Actinokineospora alba: one gene and its partner. The protein of the gene in region 1 interacts with the protein of each later gene in a pairwise test. Links are inferred from orthologs where the notes say so. Each region holds a gene or a part of one and is shown in the gene's direction. Other genes may lie near its edges.

Region 1 (14,861 bases):
ACTCAACTATTGGTCACCGTGGCGCGGCCAGGTAGTGCTGACCGCGCCACGGTCGCTTTTCTCGCTACGACACGTTCAGTGCCGCGTCGTCGACCGCGAACGTCGTCTGCAGCGACGAGTCCTCGGTCATCAGCCAGCGCAGGCGAACCGTCTGCCCCTTGTAGGCCGAGAGGTCGTACGTCTTCTGGACGTAGGACGTGCTCTTGTTCAGGTTCGAGACGGTGCCGAGGGTGCCCAGCACCGTGCCCGAGCTGCTGAGGACCTGCAGCTGCAACTTGTCGTACTGGACCGACGTGGTGCTTTCCGCGGTGTCGATCCGGACCCAGTAGGAGGCGCTCGCGCTGGTGGCGGAGGCCGGGATGGTCACCTGCTGGTACAGGTTCTCCGAGGTGGTCCGGCCGTTGCCGCCGAAGTACGCCCAGAACGTTCCGCCATGGGTCGGGCGGGCGGTGGACGAGGTGATCACACCCGTGGTGCCGGTCCAGCCGGTGGTGCCGGACTCGAAGCCGGGGTTGGCCAGCAGCTGGTTGGGCTGCGTCGTCGTGGTGACGGTCCAGGTGAAGGCGGTGTTGCCGCTGCCACCCTTGCCGTCGGTGACGGTGACGGTCACGTTGGACGTGCCCGCCGCGGTCGGCGTACCGGAGATGAGGCCGTTGCTCGCACCGATGCTCAGGCCGGTCGGCAGACCCGACGCCGCGTAGGTCAGCGGGTCGTTGTTCGCGTCGGTGGCCTGGATCTGCAGGTTCACCGCGGTGTTGATCTGCGTGGACTTGTTGCCGGGGTTGGTGACGACCGGGTTGGCGTTGACGGGGGTGCCGGTGCCGAACTTGCCGTCCACCACGAGGGCGAACTTCTGCGGTCCCTGCGGGACGTTGTGGCCGCGAACCCGCACGGTCCACTCACCGGCGGCCGGGTTCTGGATGAAGACGTTCTCCAGGTTGTTGCGACGGTCCGCGGTGCCGCCGGTGTTCGACCAGCCACCGGCGAAGACGTTGCCGCGGTAGACGGTGCCGGTGGGCGAGACGACCTCGAGGTCAAGGTCGTTGACCAGGGTGACGGCGGCGCTGACGGCGGCTTCCTTGTCGGAGTACGCCATGGTGATCTTCAGCGGCTGACCGGCCTCGACGGTGTACTTCGTCTCGGAGACCCCGCCGGTGGCCAGGCCCGCGACGGCCTCGTCGACGAACTTCGCGGTGCCCGCGGTGGCCTTGTCCAGGTTCACCAGACCCCAGCCCTCGTGCATGTTCGGCACAGGCAGGTCGTTGTCGTTCGCGCCGTCACCGTTCTCGTCGAGCAGGTCGGTGGCGGAATTGACCATGGTGCCCTTGACCAGCGCCGCGCTGGCGTTGACGGTGTGCTTCTTGTTGTAGAAGTCGCGGACCACGGTGGCGCCACCGGCGGCCAGCGGGTTCGACATCGACGTGCCGCTGAAGTACTTGTAGTCGTCGTTCAGCGGGAAGCCGTAGCCGTCGACCTGCGGCGCGTTTGTCTTCGGGTTGTTGGCCGCGGCGCCGTCGTACTGCTGCTGGTGCTTGTCCGAGTAGCCGGACAGGATCCAGGAGCCGGGGGCCACGATGTCGGGCTTGATCCGGCCGTCGTCTGTCGGGCCGCGGCTGGAGAACGCGGTCACCTGCTGCGGGTTGCCGGTCTGCGGGTCGGACTTGATCGGCTCGGCCGGGTAGTCGTTGGGCCACCAGTCACCCCAGCTGGGGATGACGTTGACGCCGTTGACGTCCTTGCACGAGCGGTTGTTGAAGGTCGCCTGCTCCTTCGCGGTCTGCGGAAGGTAGGTCAGGGACACGTCGCACGGGGACTGCGCCTTGCCGTTCTCCGAGGCGCCGACCGTCAGCACGTTCTTGGCCGTGGCCGGGGCGCCGATGGAGTCGTTGTCGATGACACCGTCGCTGTTGGCGTCGGTGCCCGAGTTGCCCGCGCTGAAGGTGATCAGCATGTCGCGGTGGGTGTTGATGAAGCGGTCGGCATGCTGCGAGGTGTCGGTGTAGCCGCCGTTCGCGTCCGAGCCCCACGAGTTGGCGTGGATGCGCGCGCCGCCGTCATAGGCCTGCTGGAACAGCGTGGCCAGGTCGTCGGGCAGGCCGAGCAGGTAGTAGGCGTCCTCGTACTGCCCGGCGCACTGGCCGAACATGTCGACGTAGTCCTCGACGGCCTGGAAGACCAGGCGGGCGCCGTACGCTGCCGCCTTGCCGGTGCCGTCGGCCATGCCGTCGCCGACCACCGAGACCGCGACGTGCGTGCCGTGGCCACTGTCGACGTCCACCGCGCCGTCGGGCTGCACGTCCGCGCAGTTGGCGATGTCGGCACCCGCCCACGCGTGGACGGCCTGGATGCGGCTCGCGGGGATGTCGGGGTGCGCGGTGGCGGCGGTGCCGCCACCGAGGCCGGTGTCGGCGACCGCGACGGTCTGCGACGAGCCGTCGTAGCCGCGGGCGTTGGCCTGCGCCCCGCGCATGATCGTGCCCGCGGCGTGCTCGTTGTGCTTCTCCATGATGCGGAACTTGTCGACGAACGACACGTCCTCGATGCCGGCGATCTTGCTGGCCTGGCTCGGGTCGGCGGCGATCACCAGCGTGCCGTCGGCCGACTTGCTGACCACGGCGCCGGTGCCCTCGGCGGCGCGGCGGACCGAAGCCAGGTCGACACCGTTCTCGGCGCGGACCTTGTAGATGCCCGCCTTGCCCTCGTCGATCTTCGCCTTGGCGTCCTGCGAGACCTTCCACGCGGACTGGAAGCGACCCACGTAGTGCACACCGGAGAGCTTGCTCGCGCGCTGCGCCTGACCCGGGTTCATCCGTACCTTGAACGCGTTGTCCGGGATGTACTCGACGATCGTGGCGCCCAGGGCGGTCAGACCGGCCTTCCAGTCCTCGCGGACGGGGCCCTGGAACTGGACCAGGTAGCTGCCGCGCTCACTGGTGCCGAGCGCGCGGGCCTCGAGGCCGTGCGGGACGGCGGCCAGCGAACTCGGCAGGAATTCACCGGTCACCAGACGAATGGGAGCTTCTGCGGGCGATGCGGCGTTGGCGAGTCCGGGGACTGCGATAGCGGCACCGACCAGCACTGTCGAGACAGCGAGCGTGACGGCCCGTCGTCTCCGTGTGGCACCGAACATGGGTTGTCCTCACGATGCAGGAGTTGGGACACGACCTATCCGGCCTGCGGACGCCTAGCCCTCACTTGGGCGTCCACGATCCTCACGGTCGTCAGCCGGAATTGGTCGTTAGTGGACTATGACCCGCGTAATACCGGTTCGGCCTATCCCGGACACCCATAACATGCGTGCGAACAGGGGTTATCGCGTTGAGTTGACCTGCTTGTAACCGGCGGCGACCAGGCACACCGCCCTGATAGCCCAGCGTCTACCTGCGATCGGCCCACACCAGACCAGCATTGGTCCACCCGCGAGTCGCCCCGTCCAGCAAACGAGTCGCCCCTCCCGGCGACTGAGTTCGACGTTCGCGACTGGCGAATGTCGAACTCGCTTGCTGGAAGGGGCGACTCGTTTGCTGGAAGGGGCGACTCGCGGGTTACTCGGTGTCGGTGGGTGGGAGCTCTACGTCCTCGATCGGCTTCGCGGGGGACTCCGGGGCGGACTCCGCGGGGCGTTCGTCGGCCGGGAGCAGGGCGGTGAGGGCGGCTCCGGTGATGCGACGGAAGGCGCGGGTGGGCCTGCCGCGGTCGAGGACCGCCACCTCGAGCTTGTCGAGGGTGGTCTCCCCCGCCGTCTTCGCCGCGCTGTTCGCCGCACCAGCCCCCAAAGCCTTGAGGGCCAGGCGGACGGCGTCGCTCAGGGGGATGCCGTCGGTGAACGTCTCCTTGAGCAGGGCGGTGATCGGGTCGGTTTGGCCGCCCATCACCAGGAACTGCGGTTCATCGACGATGGAGCCGTCGTAGGTCAGGCGGTAGAGCTGGTCCTGGCGGGTGGTGGCACCCACCTCGGCGACGCAGATCTCGACCTCCATCGGCTTGACCTGCTCGGTGAAGATCGTGCCGAGGGTCTGGGCGTAGACGTTGGCCAGCTGCCTGGCCGAGACGTCGCGGCGGTCGTAGGAGTAGCCCCACAGGTCGACGTGGCGGATGCCGCCGCGGCGCAGGCTCTCGTACTCGCTGTAGCGGCCGGCGGCGGCGAAGCCGATGCGGTCGTAGATCTCCGAGACCTTGTGCAAGGTCGCCGAGGGGTTCTCGGCGACGAACAGCACGCCGTCGGCGTACTTCAGCGCGACGACGCTGCGGCCCCGGGCGATGCCCTTGCGGGCGTACTCCGAGCGGTCGCGCATCAGCTGCTCGGGCGAGGCGTACAACGGCATCGTCACGGGGCAGGCTCCTTAACTCGGCGGGTGGGGGTCAGCCGCGGGGGCGTTCGGACCGGTCGTTCACCACGGCTTCGGCCACAGCGGCCGCGTCCGCCTCCGACAGGCGCTGGGCGCCCTCGTCGGCGGTGATGGTGACGATGCTGGGGTAGATCCGGCGGGCCAAGTCCGGTCCGCCGGTGGCGGAATCGTCGTCGGCGGCGTCGAAAAGCGCCTCGACGGCAGCGCGCACAGCCGCCGCCTTGTCGCCCTCGGGGTCGTAGAGCTTCTTGAGCGCGGACTTGGCGAACATCGAGCCGGAGCCGATGGCGTGGAAGCCCGCGCGTTCCTCGTAGCGGCCGCCGGTGACGTCGAAGGACACGATCCGGCCCGCGGTGGCCGGGTCGTCGGCGTCGATGTCGTAGCCGACGAACAGCGGCAGCACCGCCAGGCCTGCCATGGCCACGTCGAGGTTGCCGCGGACCATGCTGGCCAGCTTGTTGGTCTTGCCGTCGAGCGAGAGGCCGACGCCCTCGATCTTCTCGTAGTGGCGCAGTTCGACCGTGTAGAGCCGAACCAGCTCCACCGCGAGACCGGCGGTGCCCGCGATGCCCACCGACGAGTACTCGTCGGTGACGTAGACCTTCTCGATGTCGCGCTGGGCGATCAGGTTGCCCGCGGTGGCCCGGCGGTCGCCCGCGATCAGCACGCCGCCGGAGAAGGTGACCGCCACGATGGTCGTGCCGTGCGGAATGTCCGCGCGGGTCACGGCGGGCGCGTCGGCGACACGCCGCCCGGGAAGGAGTTCGGGCGCCTGGGAGCGCAAAAAGTCGGTGAACGACGACGAACCGGCGGACAGGTGGGCAGGCGAGAGCGAGGCTCCTCGCGGCCCTCGGGACGAGGTGTGTTCCATGCCTTCTTTCAATTCCTCTGTCGGCGTCGCCGTGGGTTGGGCTGGTTACCGCGCGGGGGGCTTACTCGCCGCCCTTTTGCACGTACGCGCGGACGAAGTCCTCGGCGTTCTCCTCGAGGACGTCGTCGATCTCGTCGAGGATCGCGTCGGTGTCGTCGCCGAGCTTCTCGCGTCGTTCCTGACCCGCCGCGGTGGTGTCCTCGGCGCCGTCGTCGCCGTCACCGCCACCCTGCCGCTGTGTCTGCTCCTGGGACATTGAGACCTCCCGGTTGTCTGGCCTACTTGGAACATTACCCAGCCGGACCGACTTTCGTCGCCGTCCGCACCGGTGACAAGATCAGCGTTTCGTGCCGGTGAGCTTGTCGACCAGCTGTTCGGCGGTGTCCGCGGCGTCGAGCAGGTCCCCGACGTGGGCTTTGGTGCCACGCAACGGCTCAAGGGTCGGGATGCGCACCAGCGACTCCCTGCCAAGATCGAAGATGACCGAGTCCCACGATGCGGCCGCGATGGAGTTCGGGTAACGCTCCAGGCAGCGGCCGCGGAAGTAGGCGCGGGTGTCCGACGGCGGGGTGTAGACGGCCGCGCGGACCTCGTCCTCGGTCACCAGGCGCTTCATCGAGCCGCGGGCGACGAGACGGTTGTAGAGGCCCTTGTCGAGGCGCACATCGGAGTACTGCAGGTCGACCAGGTGCAGCCGCGGGGAGTTCCAGTTGAGGCCGTCGCGGGCCCGGAAGCCCTCCAGCAGCCGCAGCTTCGCGGGCCAGTCGAGCCGGTCGGCGCACTCCATCGGATCACGGGCGAGGGCGTCGAGGATCTCGCCCCAGGTGCGCAGCACGTCGTGGCCCACGGCGTCGGCCTCGATCCGGTCGACGTGCGCGGCGATCATCTCGTGGTAGGCGTTCTGCAGGTCGAGGCCGGTGAACTTGCGGCCGTTGGTCAGCTCCACGGTCGCCTTGAGCGTCGGGTCGTGGCTGAGCACGTGGACCGCGCGGACCGGGTCGGCGAGCTTGAGGTGGTCGAACCGGATGCCGGACTCGATCATGTCGAGGACCAGGGCGGTGGTGCCGACCTTGAGGTACGTCGAGGTCTCGGCCAGGTTCGCGTCGCCGATGATCACGTGCAGGCGGCGGTACTTGTCGGCGTCGGCGTGCGGCTCGTCGCGGGTGTTGATGATGCCGCGCTTGAGCGTGGTCTCCAGGCCGACCTCGACCTCGATGTAGTCCGCACGCTGGGAGAGCTGGAAGCCCGCCTCCTCCCCCGCGACACCGAGACCGACCCGGCCGGAGCCGCAGATGACCTGGCGCGAGGCGAAGAACGGGGTGAGGCCCGCGATGATCGACGTGAACGGGGTGTTGCGCGCCATCAGGTAGTTCTCGTGGGTGCCGTAGCTGGCGCCCTTGCCGTCGACGTTGTTCTTGTAGAGCTGCAGCCGCGGCTGGCCGGGAACGGTGGCCGCGCGCATCGCGGCCTCCTCCATCACCCGTTCGCCTGCCTTGTCCCAGATGACGGCGTCGCGCGCGTTGGTGACCTCGGGCGCGGAGTACTCCGGGTGGGCGTGGTCGACGTAGAGGCGCGCGCCGTTGGTGAGGATGACGTTGGCCGCGCCCAAGTCCTCGACGTCGGGGTCGGAGGGGGCCATTCCGGGCGCCCCCAGGTCGAACCCGCGCGCGTCGCGCAGCGGCGATTCCACCTCGTAGTCCCACCGCGCCCGGCGGGCCCGCGGGATGTCCGCCGCGGCCGCGTACGCCAGGACGACCTGGGTCGATGTCAACACCGGGTTGGCCGTCGGGTCGCCCGGCACGGAGATGCCGTACTCGACCTCGGTTCCCATGATCCGCCGCATGTCTTCCACCCTACGGGTCCGCACCGACGGCGCGGACGTGAGCCGCGCCGGGCATTGGTGCGAACTGGTGGGACGATCCACACCATGGGAGGCGACGAACTGGTGGCGATGTACTCGGCGGAGGGCGAGGTCGTGGGCTCCACGACCCGCCGCAGGATGCGCGCGGAGGGCTTGTGGCACGCCGCGAGCGCGATCCTCGTGCGCTCCGGCGACCGGGTCTATGTCCACCGCCGCACCGACGACAAGGACGTCTTCCCCGGCATGCACGACTGCTGGGCGGGCGGTGTGGTCGCGGCCGGTGAGACACCGTGGGACTGCGCGGAGCGGGAACTGGCTGAGGAACTGGGCATCACCGGAGTGCCGCTGGTGCCGTTGTTCACCGCGAGCGCCGACGTCGACGGCACCCGGATCCACCTGTTCGCCCACGAGGTGTGGTGGGACGGCGACATCGTCCTGCAGGAATCCGAGATCGCCTGGGGCGGCTGGATGACCTTCGCCGAGCTGCGGTCGAAGCTGGCGGACCCGTCGTGGCCGTTCGTCCCCGACGGCCGCATCGCCATCGAGGAGTTCTTCCGCCGCGAGCTCGACCGCTAGTCGCTCAGGCTGGTCAGCTTCCCGGCGGCGACCGGGGCCAGCCGCGCGATGGCGGCCTGGGCGCGGGCGAGGGTCGACGCCTCGACGGTGACGACGCTGAGCACGTCCGCCTTCGCCAGCGCCAGCGTGCAGGTCGGGCGGCGGGGGTTGGTGGCGCACCACGTGTGTCCGGCGTCGACGCCGGGCGGAACCGCCGTCTTGGCGGCGTCGTCGATCTCGTAGCGCAGGCCGTCGACGGTGAAGGTGCCGCAGTCGAGGGCATCCTTGAGGTCGTCGATGACCGATGATCCCGCAGCGTGGACGGCGACGTACTGGCGCAGCACGGAGCCGCTCGCGTACCGCCACGTGGTGGCGATGGCGTCCGTCGCGGACGGCAAGGGGGCGGCGCAGTCGGGCAGGGCGGTTTCGACCAGGGTCTTCGGGGCGCCGTCGGGCTGGACCTCTTCGGCTGCGAGGTCGATTGCTGTCAACGCGGCCGCAGCGGGGTCTGACGCGCGCCTGGTTGTCGTCGTCGTTGTTGTCGTGGTGCTTGTTGTGACCGGGCTCGGCGCGGCGGTCGTGGCCGCTTCCGAGGAAGGGTCGTCGTAGTACGTGTAGAGGTCGTTCGGGCGGTCAGAGCAAGCCGTGGCCAGGAGAACGGGGAGCACGGCGGCGCCAGCCAGCGCCTGCACACGACGCACGAGCGTCCCTTCGGGTGAGTGAAGTGTCGATCAAAACCTACCGGGGCCTGGGGCAGTTCGGCGGTTTGGGGTGGGTTGGCCTGCGCGGTCGCGGTGCCTGGTGCAGCCGTCGAGCGTTGGGTCTCAGGTCCAAGGCAGGTGGGATCTCGTTGCCCAGTATTCGGTGGGCGGTTCGCTGAGGTCGGGCAGGTTCGGCGGATCCAGGTCGGCGGCGCGCAGGTTGGAGGTGAGTTGGGCGGTGGTGACCGGGCCGATCAGGACCGCGTCCGCCCACGGTTGCGCCAGTGCGGCCGCCAGGGCGACGGCGTCGGGGGGTTCGGGGTGCGCGGCCAGGTCGGCGGGCGGTGTGACGGCGAGGCGGCCGTTGGCCAGGGCTTCCTTGATCGCGACGTGGGCGCCCGCGGCGTGGGCTTCGGTCAGGGCGGGGGCGGCCGACGGTTCCAGCAGGTTCCAGGTCGACTGGACGGCCGTGAAGATCGTCACTCCCCCGCGTTCCAGGGCCAAGCCTCGGCGAACAGCCTCCGCCTGGGCCGGGCCGGAGGTGGAGAAACCCAGCCGTTGCCCGGAATCCGCCAGTTCGGCGAGGGCGTCGAGGAGTGGTTCGTCGGTGAACAGTGGACTGTCCACGGTCAGTGAGTGCACCTGGTAGAGCGCGACCCGCGAACCGAGCAGCGCGCGGGTTTCGGACCACTGCGACCGGAACCGGGACAGCGTGTGTTCCTTGACCTCGTGGACCTTCGCGTCCATGCGCCAGTCGCCGACGTAGGTGTAGCCCCACTTGGACGACACGGTCACGTCCTCGTGGCCGCGGACGTCCAACCAACCGGCGAGGAACTCCTCGGCCCGGCCGTAGGACCGCGCGGTGTCCACGCGTCGGACGCCTGCGGTGTAGGCGGCGTCGAGGACGTCCCAGGTGGTCGAGCGGAGGGTCTCGACGTCGCGGTGGGTGGGTAGGTCGCGGCCGAGGTTGAGGTAGGCGGGCCTGCCCAGTGCGGCTAGGCCGAGGGTGAATCGCACCTGACGAGTATGCCCAGAGGCGCTGAACAAGCGGGTGGCCCCGAGCGTTCGCTCGGGGCCACCCGCTTGTCATCAGAGGTATTGGCCGGTGTTCGTGGCCGTGTCGATCGCCCGACCCGAATCCTGGTTCTTGCCGGTCACCAGGGTGCGGATGTAGACGATGCGCTCGCCCTTCTTGCCCGAGATCCGTGCCCAGTCGTCCGGGTTGGTCGTGTTGGGCAGGTCCTCGTTCTCGGCGAACTCGTCGACGATCGCGTCGAGCAGGTGCTGGACCCGCAGACCGCGCTGCTGGGTTTCCAGCACCGACTTGATCGCCGCCTTCTTGGACCGGTCGACGATGTTCTGGATCATCGCGCCGGAGTTGAAGTCGCGGAAGTAGAGCACTTCCTTGTCTCCGTTGGCGTAGGTGACCTCGAGGAAGCGGTTCTCCTCGGTCTCCTCGTACATGCGCTCGACGGTGTGCTGGATCATCGCGTCGAGGCAGGCGCGCTTGTCGCCCGCGAACTCCGCGAGATCCTCGTCGTGGATCGGAAGGGTGGTGGTGAGGTACTTGGAGAAGATGTCCTTCGCCGCCTCCGCGTCCGGCCGCTCGATCTTGATCTTCACGTCGAGCCTGCCGGGTCGCAGGATCGCCGGGTCGATCATGTCCTCACGGTTGGACGCGCCGATGACGATGACGTTCTCCAGGCCCTCCACGCCGTCGATCTCACTGAGCAACTGAGGCACGATCGTGGTCTCCACATCGGAGGACACGCCGCTGCCGCGGGTCCGGAAGATCGAGTCCATCTCATCGAAGAACACGATCACCGGCGTGCCTTCGGACGCCTTCTCACGCGCCCGCTGGAAGATCATCCGGATGTGCCGCTCGGTCTCGCCGACGAACTTGTTGAGCAGCTCCGGACCCTTGATGTTCAGGAAGTAGGACTTGGCTTCCGACGGCTGCGGCGCACCCGACGGGTCTTTGCTGGCCCGAGCCGCCGCGACCTGCTTGGCCAGGGAGTTCGCCACCGCTTTCGCGATGAGCGTCTTCCCGCAGCCGGGCGGGCCGTAGAGCAGCACGCCCTTGGGCGGCCGCAGCTCGTACTCGGCGAACAGGTCCTTGTGCAGGAAGGGCAGCTCCACGGCGTCGCGGATCTGCTCGATCTGCCGGAACAGGCCACCGATGTCGGAGTAGTCGACGTCCGGGACCTCCTCGAGCACGAGGTCCTCGACCTCGGCCTTGGGAACCCGTTCGTAGGCGTATCCGGATTTGGTGTCGACCAGCAGTGAGTCGCCTGCCTTGAGCGGGGAGTCCATCAGCGGATCGGCGAGCCAGACCACTCGCTCCTCGTCGGCGTGCCCGACGACGAGCGCACGGCTCGGCTTCTCCTCGTCGAGACCGGTGAGCAGCTCACGCAGCGTCGAGACCTCGCCGATGCGTTCGTAGCCACCGCCCTCGACCACGGTCAGTGCCTCGTTGAGCCGGACCGACTGGCCGCGGCGCAGTGTGTCCGCCTCGACCGCGGGCGAGACCGAGACCCGCATCCGCCGACCCGCCGTGAACACGTCGACGGTGCCGTCGTCGTGCACGGTCAGGAACACGCCGTAACCACTGGGTGGCTGGGCTAGTCGATCGACCTCCTCACGCAACGCGAGCAACTGGCTGCGCGCCTCACGCAGCGTGTCGACCAACTTGGCGTTGCGTTCAGTGAGCTGGCTCACTCGCTCCGACGCCTCGGCCAACCTTTGCTCGAGCAGCCGCGAATGCCGCGGCGATTCCGTCAGTTTCCGGCGCAGCAGGGAGACTTCCTCTTCAAGGAATCGGATCTGCGCGGCCTCCGAGCGCGACTCGCGCTCCTCTGGCTGGCCGGGCGTGTCACCGTGCTCATCGTCGGCTTCTTCTGGCCGACTGCCGGGACGATCGTGCTGCATGTCGGCACCTCCTCCCGAACTCGTACCTTCTACGGTACCGGCGATCACCGACAACAACAGAGCTTCCAGCTGTCGGAACCCGCGTGTCACACCTCAGCAATACCCACTCGGCGGCACTTGATCCACCAAGCCGGTCACTCGGAGGCCTGCCACCTCGCTACGTTGCGTCGGTGTATTACGCCAACCGCGCGCCACGTTGGCAACCCCATTTGGCCACCATGTGGACACTCCCACGTTGTCGCACCACCGGGTCCACTCCGGACGTGCGCAGCCGGGCGTTCCCGATTCGTCATCCGATCGCCGCCGGGCGGAGTCCGCGAGGTCCCGATACCACCGACGCGGGCGAATAGGGTGCCCATACCACGAGGGTCACCCTCACGGGATACCTTCCGATGGGAACGAGACGGCCCCCGAAGCCGTCTAGGGAACGTTGTCGAAACCGACACGAGGAGTCAGGGGCGAGCATGACCTACCCACCGCAGCAGCCCGGCCCATACGGCCCGCAGGGGCCGTACGGCCAGCAGCCTGACCCGTTCGCCGGGCAGACCGCGTACCAGGGCCTCGGTGGCTACCCCGGCGGCGGCGAGCCGCCCGCGCCGAAGAACACCGGCAAGATCGTGGCCATCGTGGCCATCGCGGTGCTGGTGCTCGGCGGCGGCGGAGCGGCCGCGTATTTCCTGACCAAGGGTGACGACAAGCCCTCGACGGCGGCTCCCGCGAGCTCGGAGTCGTCCAAGCCCGAGCCGTCGGAGTCCGACAAGCCCAAGCCGACGAAGTCCACCAAGCCCGGCACGGACACCGGCAACGCCGCCTCCCCCGAGGACATCGTCACCGCCTACATCGCCGCGTACGAGAAGAAGGACTTCTCCACGGTCACCGCCGAGGCGTGCGAGCCCTACAAGAAGAAGTACGGCACCGACACGAGCTCGCTCGAGGACAAGCTGAGCAAGTACGAGGTCAAGGGCACGGCGAAGGGCGACCCCGAGGTCAAGGGGTCCGTCGCCACCGCGGAGATCGACTTGGTGCTGACCCCGGAAACGGGCGAGCCCAAGCCCGCCCACATTCGCATCAAGATCGTCAAGGAAGACGGCGTGTGGCGGTTCTGTGGAGAAGAAACCGCCTGATCAGGCTCGTCCCCCGCAACGCCGCTCCACGAGCGGGCGATTTATCAACGAACGTTCCACCCAATAACCGAGGAGTCGGGTCCGGAGATGACCTACCCACCACAGCAGCCCGGCCCGTACGGCCAAGACCCGCAGGGTCAGCCCGACCCCTACGGCCAGCAGCAGCCCTATGGCCAGCCCGGTTACGGCCAGCAGCCGGGCCAGCAGCCCGCGTGGGGCCAGCCGCAGGGCTATGACCAGACCCAGCAGTACGGCCAGGTCCCCCAGGACCCGTACAACGCCCCGGATCCGTACTCCCAGCAGCAGCAACAGCAGTTCGGCGGGTACGGGCCGGGCGGTGTGCCGCCCAAGAGCAACACCGGCAAGATCGTGGCGATCGTCGCGATCGCGCTGCTCGTGCTCGGCGGCGCCGGGACCGGCGTGTACTTCCTGACCAAGGGCGACGACAAGCCGAGCACCACGGCCGGGACGGATTCGACCTCGTCGGCGAAGCCGAAGCCCACGACGACCGAGGAGGAGCCCACCGAGTCCTCCGAGGAGACGACCACCACCACGAAGAAGTCCTCCGGCGGCGGTGGCGCGGGCGGTGGCGGCGCGGACATCGCGGCGGCGGGCCAGAAGTACGCCGACGCGGTCAACGCCAAGGATGAGGCCGCGGCCAAGGCGCTGACCTGCGACGGGACCGACCCCGGGATCATGTACACCTCGGTCACCGACGGTGGCGCCGACGCCAAGGTGACGGTGGTCGGCGAGCCCACGCTCTACGGCGACGAGAACGGCAAGGTCGACACCGAGGTCGTGATCGGGGGCAGCTCGCCGATCAAGTTCCCGATCGTGTTCGAGAAGAAGTCCAAGGGCTGGTGCGTCTCGCTCTGACGCTTCCACGAGACCGGGTGGCCGGGGCGACAGCGCCCTGACCACCCGGTCTTTCGTTTGGACCTAGCCCTTGCTGGGGCGGCGCTGCGGCCGGGGGGCGACCACGCCGTCGGCGAGCCTGCGAGCGGTCAGCAGGAACGCGGTGTGCCCGATCATGCGGTGCTCGGGGCGCACGGCCAGGCCGACGACGTGCCACGGCCGGATGAGCGTCTCCCAGGCCTGCGGCTCGGTCCAGCAGGTCTGCTCGCGCAGCGCCTCGGTGACCTTCGACAGCTGGGTCGTGGTCGCCACGTAGACGACCAGCACGCCGCCGGGGATGAGGTTCTCCGCGACCACGCCGAGCTGCTCCCACGGGGCCAGCATGTCCAGGATGACCCGGTCGACCTCGCCGGAGTGCTCGGCCAGGTCGGACACGGTCAGCGTCCAGTTCTCGGGGTGCTCCCCGTAGAACTGGACCACGTTGCGCTCGGCGTGGTCGGCGTGGTCCTGGCGGATCTCATAGGACGTGACGCTGCCCGTGGGGCCGACCGCGCGCAGCAGCGAGCAGGTCAGCGCGCCGGAGCCCGCCCCGGCCTCGAGCACGCGCGCGCCCGGGAAGATGTCGCCCTGCATGACGATCTGGGCGGCGTCCTTCGGGTAGATCACCTGCGCGCCGCGCGGCATCGACAGCACGTAGTCCGACAGCAGCGGGCGCAGCGCCAGGTAGGACGTGCCCGCCGCGGAGCTGACCACGGAGCCCTCTGGCTGGCCGATGATGTCGTCGTGGGCGAGCGCACCACGGTGGGTGTGGTACTTCTCGCCCGTCTCGAGGACCAGGGTGTAGTGCCTGCCCTTGGGGTCGGTGAGCTGTACCCGGTCCCCTGCCTCGAAGGGACCGCTGACCTTGCGTGCCGACACCGACGCCTCGCTTCCGTCCTGCTGTGAACCAACGAGAGATGGTCGCAGAAGGTGAAGTCGGGCGGTCAGTCAACCCCTCGGTCGAGTGCGGCGCGGAGATCGTCACGGTGCAGCACGCCGCTCGGGCGGCCTTCGTCGTCGACCACGAGAAACTGCCAGGAGGCGGTCTGGTGGACGCGGTCGATGATGTCCTCGCCGGATTCGGCGGCCAGCAGCACCGACTCCGGGCGGATCGGCTCGGCGGCGAGTTCGGCGGGCGCGTGCGGCGAGCGCTCGGCGAGTTCGCGGGCGGCGATCTCGTCCAGCAGGCCCGCGGCGACCCCGTCGGCGCGCACGAGCACGACCCCGCGGCCCGCGGCGGCGCCGAGCGCGTCGGCGACCGGGCTCTCGGCGGGCAGTTGCAGAATGGGACGGACCAGGTCGCTGAGCCGCAGCCCCGCGGGCCAGGTCCGCTGCCGCTCGTGGGCCAGTTCGCCGCCCGCGCCCGCGCCGACGAACCACGCGGTCAGCAGGCACACGCCCAGCCGCAGCCAGCGGTCCGGCGCCTCGGTGGCCAGGCCCCACAGCGCCCACAGGACGAGCAGGGTCGCGACCGCCCAGCCGCCCACCACCGCGGCCCGGGTGCCCGCGCCACGCCTGCCGGTGAGTGCCCAGACACCCGCGCGCAGCATCCGGCCGCCGTCGAGGGGAAGACCGGGC
Region 2 (15,111 bases), 3.9 Mb from region 1 along the record:
GTCGCCACCATCCGCGAGCGCTTCACCGTGCGCAGGCGCGGCGGCGGCATCCTCGACCGCGTGCTGCGCACCCTCCTCGGCGTCGACGCGAAGATGAAGCAGTACGCCGAGGGCGCGCGGTTCACCAAGCACGTCGTCGACGCGGTCGGCATGGACGGCTTCAACAGGGTGTGGACCTCGCCGGACACCCTGCCGCTGCGCTCGGAGATCACCGACCCGGACGCCTGGCTGCGGCGAGTCGCGCACCAGTGACCGGCAAGCCCCACCCCGCGGTCGCCGAGGTCCGGCTGGCCGTCCGCAAGCTGCTCACCGAAGCGAGCCCCGAGTCGCACGTCTGCGTCGCGGTCTCCGGCGGCGCCGACTCGCTCGCCCTCGCCGCCGCTACCCAACATGTCGGGTCGCGAATGGGCTTGCGTGTCGTCGGCCTGACCGTCGACCACGGACTGCAAGAGGCCTCGGCCGACACCGCTAAGCGAACCGCGGACCAACTGACTGACCTCGGCCTCGACGACGTGCGCGTGCTGCCCGTCGTCGTCTCCGGCGCCGGGGGCCTGGAGGCAGCCGCCCGACGGGCCCGCTACGCCGCTCTACGCGCGGGGTCCGACGGCGGCCTCGTCCTGCTCGGCCACACCCGCGACGACCAGGCGGAAACCGTCCTGCTCGGGCTCGGCCGCGGATCCGGCCCGCGTTCCATCGCCGGGATGCGCGCCATCGACCCGCCCTGGGGCAGGCCGCTGCTCGACGTCACGCGCCAGACCACCGAGGCCGCGTGCGCCGCCCTCGGGCTGACCCCGTGGCAGGACCCGCACAACGTCGACGGCCGGTTCACCCGCGTCCGCCTGCGCCGCGAGGTCCTGCCGCTGCTCGAGGACGTCCTCAACGGCGGTGTCAGCGCCGCCCTCGCGCGTACCGCCGCGCAACTGCGTGAGGACCTCGCCGCCCTGGACGACCTCGCGGCGGACCTCCTCGAAGCCGCCGCGGACGGCGAAGACCTGCGAGTGGCGGACCTCACATCCGTGCCCCCGGCGCTGCGCAGGCGGGTCCTGCGCACCTGGCTCACCCGCGCGGGCACACCCGAACTGACCGACGCGCATCTCCGCGCCACCGACGAGCTTGTCGGAAACTGGCGAGGCCAGGGTGGGATCGCCCTGCCGGGCGGCTTGGTGGCGAGGCGCGCGCATGGCAGGCTGATTTGCGACAAGCATGACCGTTGAGAGGGGCACCGTGTACGACGGCGACATCGCCTCCGTGTTGATCACCGAACAGCAGATCGGCGAGAAGGTAGCGGAGCTGGCCAAGCAGGTCGCCGACGACTACCCGGAGAACGGCACCGACCTGGTGCTGGTGGGAGTCCTCAAGGGCGCGGTCATGTTCATGACCGACTTCGCCCGCGCGCTTCCCGTGCCGGTCCAGCTGGAATTCATGGCCGTCAGCTCCTACGGCTCGGCCACCTCGTCCTCCGGCGTGGTCCGCATCCTCAAGGACCTCGACCGCGACATCGCGGGCCGCGACGTGGTGATCGTCGAGGACATCATCGACTCCGGCCTCACCCTGTCCTGGCTGCTCAAGAACCTCGCTTCGCGTAACCCGAAGTCCCTTGAGGTCGTCACGCTGCTGCGCAAGCCGGACGCGGTGACGGTGGACGTCCCGGTGAAGTACGTCGGCTTCGAGATCCCGAACGAATTCGTCGTCGGGTACGGCCTGGACTTCGCCGAGCGCTACCGCGACCTGCCCTACATCGGCACCCTCGACCCGAAGGTCTACACGTCGTAACCCTGACCTGGGAACTGACAGCGCCCAGTCGGCGTTGACAACGATGGACCCCTCACCGGGCTTCATTCGGTGAGGGGGACAAAGCGGGCGGTACTCTGGTGGGACCGGAGTGCCCCGTCCGGTCGGGTAATGGTCGTCATTGCCCTCGCGTGCAAGTCAGGGAGGGTGGAGGCCGCTCGCCGGCCGTAAGTGCATGGACCGCAAGCGCCTGCTTCGCAACCCGCTGCTCTGGATCCTGGCGGTGTTGCTGCTCTACTTCGCCTTCAGCATGCTGTTCGACGACACCCGTGGGTACACGGCAGTACCCACGTCGAAGGCCGTCGCGCAGATCCAAGCCGGCAACGTCAAACTCGCCGAGCTGGGTGACAAGGAGCAGCAACTCAAGCTGACCCTGAACACGCCCATCGACCAGGACGGGCAGCAGGTCACCAAGATCCTCTCCCAGTACCCGGCCGGTGCCACCCCGCAGATCTTCGACTCGATCATCGGCAAGACCGGGACCGAGTTCAAGACGATCGTCACCCAGGACTCGTTCCTGACCCAGATCCTGATCTTCCTGATCCCGCTGGGTCTGCTGTTGCTGCTGCTCATGTGGATGATGAACAACGTCCAGGGCGGCGGGAACCGGGTCCTCAACTTCGGCAAGTCCAAGGCCAAGCAGTTGCCCAAGGACATGCCGAAGACGACGTTCGCCGATGTGGCGGGCGCCGACGAGGCGGTCGAGGAGCTCTACGAGATCAAGGACTTCCTGCAGAACCCCGCGCGGTATCAGGCGCTCGGCGCCAAGATCCCCAAGGGCGTGCTGCTCTACGGTCCGCCCGGAACGGGCAAGACCCTGCTGGCCCGCGCTGTCGCGGGTGAGGCCGGGGTGCCGTTCTACTCGATCTCCGGTTCGGACTTCGTCGAGATGTTCGTCGGTGTCGGCGCCTCGCGTGTGCGCGACCTGTTCGAGCAGGCCAAGCAGAACTCTCCCTGCATCATCTTCGTCGACGAGATCGACGCGGTCGGCCGCCAGCGCGGCGCCGGCCTCGGCGGCGGTCACGACGAGCGCGAGCAGACCCTCAACCAGCTGCTCGTCGAGATGGACGGCTTCGACGCGCGCGGCGGGATCATCCTGATCGCGGCGACGAACCGGCCCGACATCCTCGACCCGGCGCTGCTGCGCCCTGGCCGCTTCGACCGGCAGATCCCGGTGTCCGCACCGGACCTGATGGGCCGCAAGCGGATCCTGGAGGTGCACTCCAAGGGCAAGCCGATGGCACCCGACGCGGACCTGCACAGCCTGGCCAAGCGCACCGTCGGCATGTCCGGCGCCGACCTGGCCAACGTCCTCAACGAGGCCGCCCTGCTCACCGCCCGCCAGAACGGGTCGCTGATCAACGGCGCCGCGCTGGAGGAGTCGGTCGACCGGGTCATCGGCGGTCCCGCGCGCAAGAGCCGGATCATCTCCGACAAGGAGAAGAAGATCACGGCCTACCACGAGGGCGGCCACGCCCTCGCCGCGTGGGCGATGCCCGACCTGGAGCCGGTCTACAAGCTCACGATCCTGCCGCGCGGTCGCACGGGCGGTCATGCGCTGGTCGTCCCCGAGGACGACAAGCAGCTCATGACCCGCTCGGAGATGATCGCCCGCCTGGTGTTCGCCCTGGGTGGCCGCTCCGCCGAGGAGCTGGTCTTCCACGAGCCGACCACCGGCGCGTCCAGCGACATCGAGCAGGCCACCAAGATCGCCAAGGCGATGGTGACCGAGTACGGCATGAGCGCCCGGCTGGGCGCGGTCAAGTACGGCCAGGACCAGGGCGACCCGTTCCTGGGCCGCTCGATGGGCCACGCGCCGGACTACTCGCTCGAGGTCGCGCACGAGATCGACGAGGAGGTGCGCAAGCTCATCGAGGCCGCGCACACCGAGGCGTGGGACGTGCTCAACACCTACCGCGACGTGCTCGACGAGCTGGTGGTCGAGCTGCTGGAGAAGGAGACGCTGACCCGCAAGGACCTGGAGCGGATCTTCTCGAACGTCGAGAAGCGCCCCCGGATCACCGCGTTCAACGACTTCGGCGAGCGCACCCCGTCGGACAAGCCGCCGATCAAGACCCCGCGCGAGCTCGCCAAGGAACGCGGCGAGCCTTGGCCGGAGCCCGAGCCCACCCCGGTGGCCGTGGCTCCCGGCGGCAACGACCTGCCCGGTGGTCCGCCGCACACCAACCCGGAGCCGCCCAGCGGCAACGGCGCGGCCCCCAACGGCACCCCGCCGCCGTACGGCGCACCGCCGCCCTATGGCAACCCGCCGCAATACGGCCAGGGCACCCCGCCGCAGTACGGCCAGGGCCAGCAGCCCCCGCCGTACGGCCGCCCGCCGGAGCCGCAGGGCACCGGCAGGCACGCGGGCCCGCCGCACTACGGCGCCCCGCCCGGCTGGACCCCGGCGACGACGCCGTCCGGCCACCCGCAGCACCAGGGCGGCCCGCACCAGTCGTGGCAGCCGTCGTGGGGCGAGCGGCAGAACGAGCAGCAGCAGCAACAGCGCGGTGAGACGGGTTCCACAGGGCGGGATCAGGACTCCGATGGGCGCCCGCAGGGTTCCTAATGGGATGGTGGCGATAGCCAGCCCAGCTCGGAGGTTCCGATGAACGACAGCCGCAGGAACGGGGCCGGGACGTACGACGTCCCGGCCCCGGTCTTCGACCAGGACCGCGCCGAGAAAGCCGTCCGCGAACTTCTGCTCGCCTGCGGTGAGGACCCGGACCGCGACGGTCTGCTCGACACCCCGGCCCGCGTGGCCCGCGCCTACGCCGAACTGTTCGCCGGGCTCTACACCGACCCGGAATCGGTGCTGAACAAAACGTTCGACGAAAGCCACGACGAATTGGTGCTGGTCACCGACATTCCGATGTTCAGCACCTGTGAACATCATTTGGTGCCATTCCATGGAGTAGCGCACGTCGGCTATATCCCGAATGAGCAAGGGCGAATCACCGGACTGTCCAAACTGGCCCGTCTCGTCGACCTCTACGCCAAGCGCCCGCAGGTGCAGGAGCGGCTGACGTCGCAGGTCGCGGACGCCATGATGAAAAAGCTCGAACCCCGCGGGGTCATCGTGGTCATCGAGGCGGAACACCTCTGCATGGCGATGCGCGGAATTCGCAAACCCGGTGCGCGGACCACGACTTCGGCACTGCGTGGAATTCTCAAATCGTCGCCGTCGTCCCGGGCCGAGGCGATCGAGCTGATCAATGGGCGGACTAGGTGACCGCACTGCCCGACCCCGGCCGCTGCGCGGTCATGGGTGTGCTGAACGTGACCCCGGATTCCTTTTCCGACGGTGGCCGCTACGTCGGTGTCGACGACGCCGTGGCGCACGGGGTGGCGATGTGGCGGCGTGGGGCCGACCTGATCGACGTCGGCGGTGAGTCCACCCGGCCCGGCGCCTCGCGGATCGACGCGGTCACCGAGATCGAGCGCGTGATCCCGGTTATCAAGCAACTGTCCCAAGAGGGCGTCGCGGTCAGTGTGGACACCACCCGGGCGGAGGTCGCCGAGGCGGCGATCGCGGCGGGCGCGTCGGTGATCAACGACGTGTCCGGTGGGCTGGCCGACCCGGCGATGGCCGGTGTCGCCGCCGCCACCGGGGTGCCGTGGATCTTGATGCACTGGCGCGGGCACAGCCGGGACATGGATTCGCTGGCCGAGTACGAAGATGTCGTCGCCGAGGTTCGGGACGAGCTGCTGGCCCAAGTGGACGCCGCCGTCGCCGCGGGTGTCGCCCAGGAGGCGATCGCCCTCGACCCGGGACTCGGTTTCGCGAAGAACGCCGAGCACAACTGGGCGCTGCTGGCCAAACTCGACGTCCTCATCGACCTCGGGTTCCCGGTCCTTGTCGGCGCCTCACGCAAGCGCTTCCTCGGCACGCTGCTCTCCGACCCGGACGGCAGGCCGCGCCCGCCCGACGGCCGCGAGGACGCGACCGCCGCCATCTCGGCACTCGCCGCCGCCGCGGGCGCGTGGGGTGTGCGGGTGCACGACGTCGACCGGTCGCTGGACGCGGTCGCGGTGTCCGCTGCGATCAAAGGAGCCCGCCGGTGACGGACCGGATCACGTTGACCGGGCTCAAAGTCCGCGGCAACCACGGCGTCTTCGACCACGAGAAGCGTGACGGTCAGGACTTCATCATCGACATCACGCTGTGGATCGACCTCGACCAGGCCGCCGCGACCGACGACCTGCGCCACACCGTGCACTACGGCGAACTCGCCGAACGCGCCGCCGCGATCGTCGCCGGTCCGGCCCGCGATCTGATCGAGGCGGTCGCAGGCGAGATCGCCGACGGCGAGATGAAGGACAGCCGCGTCCACGCCGTCGAGGTGACGGTGCACAAGCCGAGCGCGCCGATCCCGCTGACCTTCGCCGACGTCGCCGTGACCGTGCGCCGGTCCCGGCGGTCGAAAGGCAGCCGGTGACCAGGGCGGTCCTGTCGATCGGGTCGAACCTCGGCGACCGCGCCGCCAACCTCCGAGTCGCCGTCGACGGGCTGGCCGACGTCCTGATCGCGGTGTCACCGGTCTACGAGACGGCGGCGTGGGGTGTCACCGACCAGCCCGACTTCCTCAACGCGGTGCTGATCGTCGACGACGACGCGACCGACGAATGGGGCTGGCTGCGTCGCGCGCAGGAGTTGGAGAACCGCGCGGGTCGCGTCCGCACGCTGCATTGGGGGCCGCGCACGCTGGATGTGGACGTGGTGACGGTCGACGGTGTCCGCAGCGAGCACCCCGAGCTGCTGCTCCCGCATCCCGGCACGCACGAACGGGCCACGGTCCTGGTGCCCTGGCTCGACATCGAGCCCGACGCCGAGGTCCCCGGGCGCGGGCTTGCTCGTGATCTTCTCGCTACCTTGGACACCGAGGGCGTGCGCAGGCGCGATGACCTTGACCTAGGAGTTGCGCGGTGAGGTTCACCAAGGCACGTGATCTGGTCCCGGCGGGCGCGGTCACCGCCATCGGCGTGTACCTGGGAATCCGCCTGCTCTACGGCGAACTGCCGCCGCTGCCGACCTTCGCGGGCATCACGCTGCTGGTCTTGGCGATCGTCGAGACGGTCTTCGGCTTCGGGCTGCGCGGCCGCATCCGGGCGACGTCGGGCAAACCGGTGCAGGCGTTGACCGCGGCCCGCGCGGTGGCGCTCGCGAAGGCCTCGTCGCTGCTGGGCGCGATCATGCTCGGCGCGTGGGTGGCTGTGCTGGCCTATGTGGTGCCCGAAAGCGCCCGGGTCGCCGCCGCCAAGTCGGACGTCCCGAGTGCGGTCATCGGCGTTGTTTGTTCGATCTTGCTAATTGCCGCGGCGCTGTGGCTCGAACATTGTTGCCGGACCCCGGATGACCGCGATGACCTGCGTCAGGACCGGTTTCGGAACACTGAATGACCTCCGTTTGGTCTCGCCAAGGTAACGGCCCGGTACGGTAGGGCCCATGACGGGCCGGACGGACGCCACCGCGGAGCGGGAAGCGAGCTCTTCGAGCGCGCGGATCATGCTCGCCGCCGCGGTCGGTCTCGCACTCGCCGCGACCATCGTCCTGGTCCTCAGCGACTCTGTTCGCTGGATGCGCCTGGGCGTATTAGCCGCGCTGTGGGCCGCCCTCGCGGGCGCCTTCCTCGCCGCGAAATACCGCAGACAAATAGCCGACCGTGCCGAGGACGCCCAAGCGCTGCGCAAGGTCTACGAACTGGAACTCGAACGCGAGGTCGCCGCCCGCCGCGAGTTCGAACTGGAAGCCGAAGCCGAGGCACGGGCCAAGGTCGAAGCCGAGGCCCGCGACGACCTGGCCGAACTCCGCGAGGAACTCCGCGCGATGCGGGAGAACCTGGAGAAACTCCTCGGCGGCGGCGAAGTCCTCGTCGAGCGCATCGCCTTACGCGCCGAGGCCACCCGCATGCGCTCGGTCGACGGCGACCAGCGCGTTGTCGGTGCCGCGCAGGGCGCCCAGCTCCGCCGTCTCACCGCCGCGAAGTCCGTTCCCGGCGACGCCGAGACGGAGATGATCGAACGAATCCGCGCGGACGCGAAGGCACAGCCGCGCAACCGTCGCCCCGATTTCAAGCCGCATCCGGCCGAGGTTTCAGACCGGTGGTTCATCGACGGACCGGACAGCGAGCCGATCGACCCCAACTGGACGCCGTCGTGGGAGACGGGGGAGCAGCCCCGGATCCGCGTCGATCAGAACGGCAGGCGCACCGCCGAGCCGCAGCGGCGGGAACCCGAGACGAGCAAGGGCATTCGCCCGGCGCAGCTGCCCGCGGGGTCGGCGGCGCAGCGGCTCAATGGCACGGACGCACGGTCGAACGGGTCGGCGGACGTGCGTGTGCCACAACGGCTGAACGGGTCGGCCGAGCACCCGGCGGAGGAGACCAGCAAGGGCATGCGGCCCGCGGGGGGACAGAACGGGCACCCCGCCACCGAGTCCGGCCTGCGCCCGGCGCAGCGGCTGCCGAACGGCTCGACCGCACACCCGGCCGCCGAGACGAGCAAGGGCATGCGCCCCGCCCCCGACCCGAACCAGGCGCTGCGCTCAGCGGCCGCGCCGGTGGACCCGCGAATCCGCGCCGGTTCCGCGCCGGAGACGAGCAAGTCCATCCGCCCGCTCGCGTCGAACGGCTCGGGCCACTCGGGGACCAGCCAGGCCATGCGTTCGCCCGAAACCAGCCAGGCCATGCGGTCGCCGGGCCACCCGGAGACCAGCCAGGGCATGCGCCCGGTCGCGCAGAACGGGTCGGGCCACCCGGAGACCAGCCAGGGCATGCGCCCGGTCGCGCAGAACGGGTCGGGCCACCCGGAGACCAGCCAGGGCATGCGTCCCGTCGCGCAGAATGGGTCGGGCCAGCCGGAGACGGTCCAGGGCATCCCCCCGGTCCGCCGAATCCCCGCCGCCGACCATCCGGCCGCGGCGACCAGCAAGGGCATCCGGCCGGTCCACCCGGCCGCCGAGACGAGCGCGGCCATGCGGCGGGCGCAGCGGGTGGCCGCCGGGCTGGAGGGCCCGGCGGAGACCAGTCTCGGCCTGCGCCAGCCGGGACAGGTGGCACCTGAGCGCCGGACCGAGACCAGCTTGGGCCGAGGATCCGAACGACCGGTCGAAACGAGCCTGGGGATGAGCCGAGGTCCTGAGCGCCGGGGCGAGACCGACCTGGGTCTCGGGCGCGGAACTGAGCGGCAGGTCGAGGCCGGCTTGGGGATGGGCCGGGGTGCTGAGCGGCAGAGTGAGACGGGCTTGGGGATGGGCCGGGGTGCCGAGCGGCAGGTCGAAACCAGCTTGGGGATGCGGCGGGATATGCCCGAGCGGCCTGCCGAGACCAGTCTCGGCATGCGGCACGCGGCGCCGGACAGCGAAGGCCACGGCACCCGACCGACAGGCGAATCGGCGGGCCGCTCCGGCTCCCGGACGCAGGACAGCCCCCGACGGTCCGACAGCGCGGCCGACCAGCGAGGCCGCCAGGACCCCCCGGCCCCACAACGGCTCAGCGACAAGACCGCGGTGGACCCAGTCGACCCCCGCGTGACCCCACCCGCGCGCGCCGACTCCGAGGGCGGCCGCAGGCGCGCGCCGACCGGCACGTTCCCGCCGGTGACCCCTGGTCGGCGGTCGGTGGAAGCGAGTCCCGCCGAGACCAGTGGATACCAGCCCCCTGCCCGCCGCTCGGCCGAGGCCGCGGAGGAGAGCGGACACCACTCGCGGTCGACGGGTCGTCGGTCGGCGGAAGCCACGCCGGCCCCGACCGGCCGCAGCTCGGCGGAGTCCACCAGCCGCCGCGCCGCGGAGGTCAGTCCGGCCGAGACCAGCGGTTACCAGCCGAGGCCAACCGGTCGCCGATCTGCGGAAACCACCCCAGCCCCCACCGCCCGCCGCGCAGCGGAGGCGACGCCTGCCGAGGCCAGCGGGTACCAGCCCACCGGCCGCCGGTCGGCGGAGGCAACGCCACCCCCGGCCCCCACCGGCCGCCGCGCCAAGCCGGACGACGACGAAGGCGGCCGCAGGCGCCGGTCCGAAGGCACACCACCGTGGCAGGACACCACCACCGAACCAGCGGGCTCCCACGCTGAAGGCACGTCGGTGAAAGACCTCCTCGCCGCCCACGGCGGCACCGCGACCACCGGCCGCCGTCGCCGCCGCGAGGACTGACACGTCGCCGCCGTTGAGGGTGGTGGGTTTTGTCGGGGCATGGGTGAAGGATCTCCTCGCCGCTCGCGGTGGCACCGTGAGCACCGGTTGTCGCCGTCCGCGGGAGGACTGACGCGGCGCCGCCATTGAAGGTGGGTTGTGGCGGGGCGTGGGTGAAGGATCTTTCGCTGTTTACGGTGGGTCGGTGGGCGTCGCCCTGATCGAGGGCGCTCGTTCCCGACCACTACCCCCGCGGTGCGAGCCACCGTCGGGTGTTGTCAACCATCACCGACGTGATCGCCATGCCCGCCAGGTCTTCGCAGCGTGATCGGCTTCCACCCGTTGGGAGCGTTCGCGCGCCCGCCACCTGTTGTCGGCCCTAAGATCACTGTTCGTGTATCGACTTCCCACTTCCAACCGGCCCACCCGCGGGCTCACCGTCCTGCTGCCCATCGCGGGCCTGGTCGTGTTGGCCGCCTGTGGGCTGACCCTGCTCGCGCTCAGTACCGCGCGGGTCGGGATCGTCGCCGAGCTGGTCGGGGTGGGTGCCGCGCTGTTGCCCGTCGGGCCGGTGGTGGCGGCGTTCCTGTGGATCGACCGGTGGGAACCTGAGCCCGCCCGGTTGCTGTGGCTGGCGTTCGCCTGGGGCGCGTGTGTGGCGACGATCGCCGCGCTGCTGATCAACAACACCGCGGAGGCGGTGGGTGATCTGTTGCTGGGTATGGGAAACGGCGACAAGATCAGCGCGGTCGTGTCCGCCCCGCTCTTCGAGGAGGCGTTGAAGGGCGCGTTCGTTCTCGGGATTTTCCTTTTCCTGCGCGAGGAATTCAACGGCGTGGTGGACGGGATCGTCTACTCCGGATTCGTCGCCGCCGGGTTCGCCTTCACCGAGAACATCTACTACTTCGGCCGCGCGTTCGCCGAGTACGGCATCGGCGACAGCTCGTCCCCGGGTGTCGTGGCCGCCTTCATCCTGCGTGGCGTCCTCTCTCCCTTCACGCACCCGCTGTTCACCGCCATGATCGGCATCGGAATCGGCATCGCGGCGACGACCAAGTCGCGGAAGGTGGCCGCGTTGGCGCCGTTCTGCGGCTACCTGGTGGCCGCGCTGCTGCACGCCCTGTGGAACGGCGCGGCCACGCTCGGGACGGCCACGACCTTCCTCAGCGTCTACTTCCTGGTGATGGTCCCGCTGTTCGCCGCCGTGCTGATCTTCATCAACTGGCACCGCAAGCGCGAGCAGCGCATCGTCGCCTCCGCGCTGCCCTTCATGGTGGAGAGCAACTGGGTGGTTGCCTCGGAGGTCGACCTGCTGGCCAGCCTCGACGGCAGGCGCAAGTGGCGCAAACAGGTCCGGTCCCGGGCGGGCAAGCCCGCGGCGCGCGCGGTGGGGAACTACCAGGCCGCCGTCAGTGAGCTGGCGTTTCTCCGCGAGGCGATGCGCCGCGGCACGTGTGGGCCGGACGCCGATGACCGCGAGGTCGAGTTGATCGCACTGGTGCGGGTGCGCCGCGCCGAGGCGGTGCGGGCGGCCGAGCAGCGCGTCTGACCACTGTGGTGGAGGCGACACCGCTCGGTCCGGTGAAGCTGGTCACCTGGGCGCCACGCGGCCTTCGCCGGACGGCTACTCTCGCGCCGTCGTCTGGTACCCAGCACTGTCGCGGGACTGGAACGAGATAGAGGAGCCATTCACTATGTGCTCGAACGGGTTGAACCGATGACCCGGCCAGCCAGGTTGGCGGTCGGAGTCGTGTCGGCAGGCCGCGTAGGCGCCGTACTGGGCGCCGCGCTGGGCCGTGCCGGTCACACCGTCACCGCGGTGTCCGCGGTCTCCAAAGCATCCCTCGGCCGCGCCGAGGCCCTCCTGCCCGACGCGTCCGTCCGCCCGCCGGACGAGGTGGCGCGCGACGCCGACCTGGTCCTGCTGGCCATCCCGGACGACGTCCTCCCCGGCATGGTCCGCGGCCTGGCCGCCGCGGGCTCGCTGCGTCCCGGACAGATCGTTGTGCACACCAGCGGCGCCCACGGCGTCGACGTGCTGGCCCCCGCCGCCGAGCAGGGCGCGCTGACCCTCGCGCTGCACCCCGTCATGACCTTCACCGGCCGCGCCGAGGACCTGGAGCGCATCGCCGCGTGCTGCTTCGGGGTGACCGCCGCCGACGACGACATCGCCGCCTGGAACGTCGCCGAGGCACTGGTCGTGGAGATGGGCGCCGAGCCGGTCCGGGTGCCGGAGAAGTCCCGCCCGCTCTACCACACGGCCCTCGCCCACGGCGCGAATCACCTGGTCACGCTGGTCGGCGAGTGCGCGGACCTGCTGCGCACCGCCGACGTCGGCATCCCCGAGCGGCTGCTCGGCCCACTGCTGTCCGCCGCGCTGGACAACGCCCTGCGCCACGGCGACCGCGCCCTCACCGGCCCGGTGGCCCGCGGCGACGCCGGGACGGTCCGCAAGCACGTCCGCGTGCTCGCCGACAGCGCACCCGAGATGCTGCCCGCCTACCGGGCGCTCGCGGCCCGAACCGCCTACCGCGCGAGCGAGTCCGGCCTACTGCGCGCCGACCTGGTCGCCGACGTCGAAGCCGCCATCACCGAGGAGCCGTCATGACCACCCCCCGCTTCGCCACGGGCAAGCTGAACGTCCTCAATGGACCGCAGGACGTCGCGAAGACGACCCGCGCGCTGCGGGCGACCGGTCGCAAGATCGCGTTCGTGCCGACCATGGGCGCGCTGCACGACGGCCACCGCGAGCTGCTCCGCACGGCCCGCCGGATCCCGAACACCGTGCTGGTGACGTCGATCTTCGTCAACCCGCTGCAGTTCGGCGCGGGCGAGGACTTCGACCGCTACCCGCGCCCGCTGGAGGCCGACCTCGAGGTCTGCGCCCAGGAGCGGGTCGAGCTGGTGTTCACCCCGGAGAAGGAGGCGCTCTACCCGCCGGGCGCCCAGGTGACCGTCCACCCCGGACCGCTGGGCGACGAGCTGGAAGGCGCCGTGCGGCCAGGACACTTCGCCGGTGTGCTGACCGTTGTGGCGAAGCTGTTCAACATCGTCCGGCCGGATTACGCCCTGTTCGGCGACAAGGACTACCAGCAGCTCGCGCTGATCAAGAAGATGGTGCGCGACCTCGACATGGAGGTCTCGGTCATCGGCGTGCCGACCGTCCGCGAGGACGACGGCCTGGCCATGTCCTCCCGCAACGCCTACCTCGACCCCGAACAGCGCGCCGCCGCGGTCACCCTGTCCGCGGCGCTCGCCGCGGGAGCGCACGTGAGTGAGAGCGGCGGCCAGGCCATGCTCGCCGCGGCGCGCGCGGTGCTCGACCAGACCCCGGAGCTCAAGGTCGACTACCTGGAGCTGCGCGGACTCGACCTCGGACCGGCCCCGGAGAAGGGCGACGCCCGGCTGCTCGTCGCCGCCAAGATCGGCACCACCCGGCTCATCGACAACGTCCCGGTGCTGTTGGGCACCCCCGACCTCGCTCAGCACGCCTGAGAAGGGAGCACCCCATGCTTCGCACGATGCTCAAGTCCAAGATCCACCGTGCCACCGTCACCCAGGCCGACCTGCACTACGTCGGCTCGGTGACCGTCGACCCGATCCTGCTGGAGGCGGCCGACCTGCTGCCCGGCGAGCAGGTCGCGATCGTCGATGTCACCAATGGCGCCCGCATCGAGACCTACACGATCGAGGGCGAGCGGGGCAGCGGCGTCATCGGCATCAACGGTGCCGCCGCGCACCTGGTGCACCCCGGCGACATCGTCATCCTGATCGCCTACGGCCTGATGGAGACCGCCGAGGCCGCCGCGTACGAGCCGAAGGTCATCTTCGTCGACGCGGACAACAAGATCGTGCACGCGGGCACTGACGCCGCCCACGTGCCCGCTGACTCCGGCCTGCTCAGCGGGGCCGTCACGGCCGAGGCCCCGGCCGAGACCGTCGACGCCGCCAAGCTGGACGCGCTGCTCGCCATCGAGAACTGATGCTCCTCACGATCGACGTCGGCAACACCAACATCGCCCTCGGCGTCCACACCGCCGACGGTGAGCTGCTGCGCGACTGGCGGATGCGCACCGACACCCGGATCACCGCCGACGAACTCGCCCTGACCATGCGCGGCCTGCTCGGCGAACACGCGGACGCCATCACCGGCATCTCCGCGCTGTCCACGGTTCCGGCCGTGCTGCGCGAGCTGCGGGTGATGTTGGCGCAGTACTACCCGAAGGTCCACCGGGTGATCGTGGAGCCGGGTGTGCGCACGGGCGTGCCGCTGCTGGTGGACAACCCGAAGGAGGTGGGAGCCGACCGGGTGATCAACACCCTGGCCGCGCACCACCTGTTCAGCACGGCCTGCATCGTCGTGGACTTCGGCACGTCGACCAACATCGACGTCATCTCCGCCAAGGGCGAGTTCCTGGGCGGGGTCTTCATGCCCGGCATCGAGATCTCGGTCGACGCCCTCGCCGCTCGCGCCGCCGCCCTGCGCAAGGTGGAGATGGTGCGGCCGCGCTCGGTCATCGGCAAGAACACCGTCGAGTGCCTGCAGTCCGGGATCATGTACGGCTTCGCGGGCCAGGTGGACGGCCTGGTCGCCCGCATCACCAGGGAACTGGAACGCACCGGCCACGGCGGCCCGGTGACGGTCATCGCGACCGGCGGCCTGGCCCCGCTGGTGGTCGACGAGTCGGTCTCCATCGCCCACCACCGCCCCGACCTCACCCTGCTGGGCCTGCGCCTGGTCTTCGACCGCAACAGCTAGAGGCGCACCGCCCGCACGGCCACGGTGGACAGCGGCCGGATGAAGTCGCCCGAGGCCGTCTCCGGCCTGCTCCGCAGGTAAGCGCGCACGTCGTCGAGCAACGCGGCGCGTTCCGCGGGAGGAGCCAGCGCGACCTGCGAGTGCGTGCCGATGGTGGCGATGAACGACTCGATCGTGCGGGCCTGCCCATGCGGGACGAAGGTGTGCTCCGCCGGGGCCAGCCGCTCGTGCTCGGGGAGCATCCAGTTCACCACGAGCGCCGGGCCGATGCTGGTCGTGGTCGCTTCGGCCAGGTCCGCCATCCACGGCACCGTCACGTCGTCGCGATTCCAGAACAGCCCGAGCACTCCGCCCGGCCGCAGCACGCGAGTGATCTCGGTCAGCGCTTCGGGAGTGTTGAACCAGTGGAACGCCTGTCCCGCGACGACCG

What was found.
Region 2: the proteins of C8E96_RS27340 (region 1) and panC interact in binary tests that used the Escherichia coli proteins (3 or more experiments, as listed by UniProt). The link is inferred for Actinokineospora alba from one-to-one orthologs.

The regions. Positions count from the first base shown.
Region 1 is NZ_SNXU01000001.1:5,978,130-5,992,990, forward strand. Bases 6,170-8,902 are described here. They hold C8E96_RS27340 (NUDIX hydrolase), read left to right. Parts: upstream 6,170-7,147; coding sequence 7,148-7,657; downstream 7,658-8,902. Other genes in these bases: dop (depupylase/deamidase Dop), read right to left, coding at 6,170-7,063; C8E96_RS27345 (hypothetical protein), read right to left, coding at 7,654-8,337; C8E96_RS27350 (aldo/keto reductase), read right to left, coding at 8,461-8,902. In the rest of the region: C8E96_RS34435 (S8 family serine peptidase), read right to left, coding at 65-3,004; prcA (proteasome subunit alpha), read right to left, coding at 3,546-4,331; prcB (proteasome subunit beta), read right to left, coding at 4,363-5,220; C8E96_RS27330 (ubiquitin-like protein Pup), read right to left, coding at 5,282-5,476; more of dop, read right to left, coding at 5,558-6,169; more of C8E96_RS27350, read right to left, coding at 8,903-9,354; arc (proteasome ATPase), read right to left, coding at 9,427-11,265; C8E96_RS27360 (flagellar basal body-associated FliL family protein), read left to right, coding at 11,730-12,389; C8E96_RS33565 (flagellar basal body-associated FliL family protein), read left to right, coding at 12,477-13,265; C8E96_RS27370 (tRNA (adenine-N1)-methyltransferase), read right to left, coding at 13,329-14,162; C8E96_RS27375 (site-2 protease family protein), read right to left, coding at 14,228-14,861.
Region 2 is NZ_SNXU01000001.1:2,082,736-2,097,846, forward strand. The notes cover bases 11,489-14,471. They hold panC (pantoate--beta-alanine ligase), read left to right. Parts: upstream 11,489-12,526; coding sequence 12,527-13,417; downstream 13,418-14,471. Other genes in these bases: C8E96_RS10045 (Rossmann-like and DUF2520 domain-containing protein), read left to right, coding at 11,640-12,530; panD (aspartate 1-decarboxylase), read left to right, coding at 13,432-13,905; C8E96_RS10060 (type III pantothenate kinase), read left to right, coding at 13,905-14,471. Outside these bases: C8E96_RS09990 (zinc-dependent metalloprotease), read left to right, coding at 1-252; tRNA lysidine(34) synthetase TilS, read left to right, coding at 249-1,214; hpt (hypoxanthine phosphoribosyltransferase), read left to right, coding at 1,225-1,773; ATP-dependent zinc metalloprotease FtsH, read left to right, coding at 1,967-4,360; GTP cyclohydrolase I FolE, read left to right, coding at 4,400-5,023; folP (dihydropteroate synthase), read left to right, coding at 5,020-5,856; folB (dihydroneopterin aldolase), read left to right, coding at 5,853-6,230; folK (2-amino-4-hydroxy-6-hydroxymethyldihydropteridine diphosphokinase), read left to right, coding at 6,227-6,721; C8E96_RS10030 (DUF3180 domain-containing protein), read left to right, coding at 6,718-7,191; C8E96_RS10035 (DUF6779 domain-containing protein), read left to right, coding at 7,238-9,943; C8E96_RS10040 (PrsW family intramembrane metalloprotease), read left to right, coding at 10,317-11,471; more of C8E96_RS10060, read left to right, coding at 14,472-14,681; C8E96_RS10065 (class I SAM-dependent methyltransferase), read right to left, coding at 14,678-15,111. UniProt on the Escherichia coli protein: Catalyzes the condensation of pantoate with beta-alanine in an ATP-dependent reaction via a pantoyl-adenylate intermediate.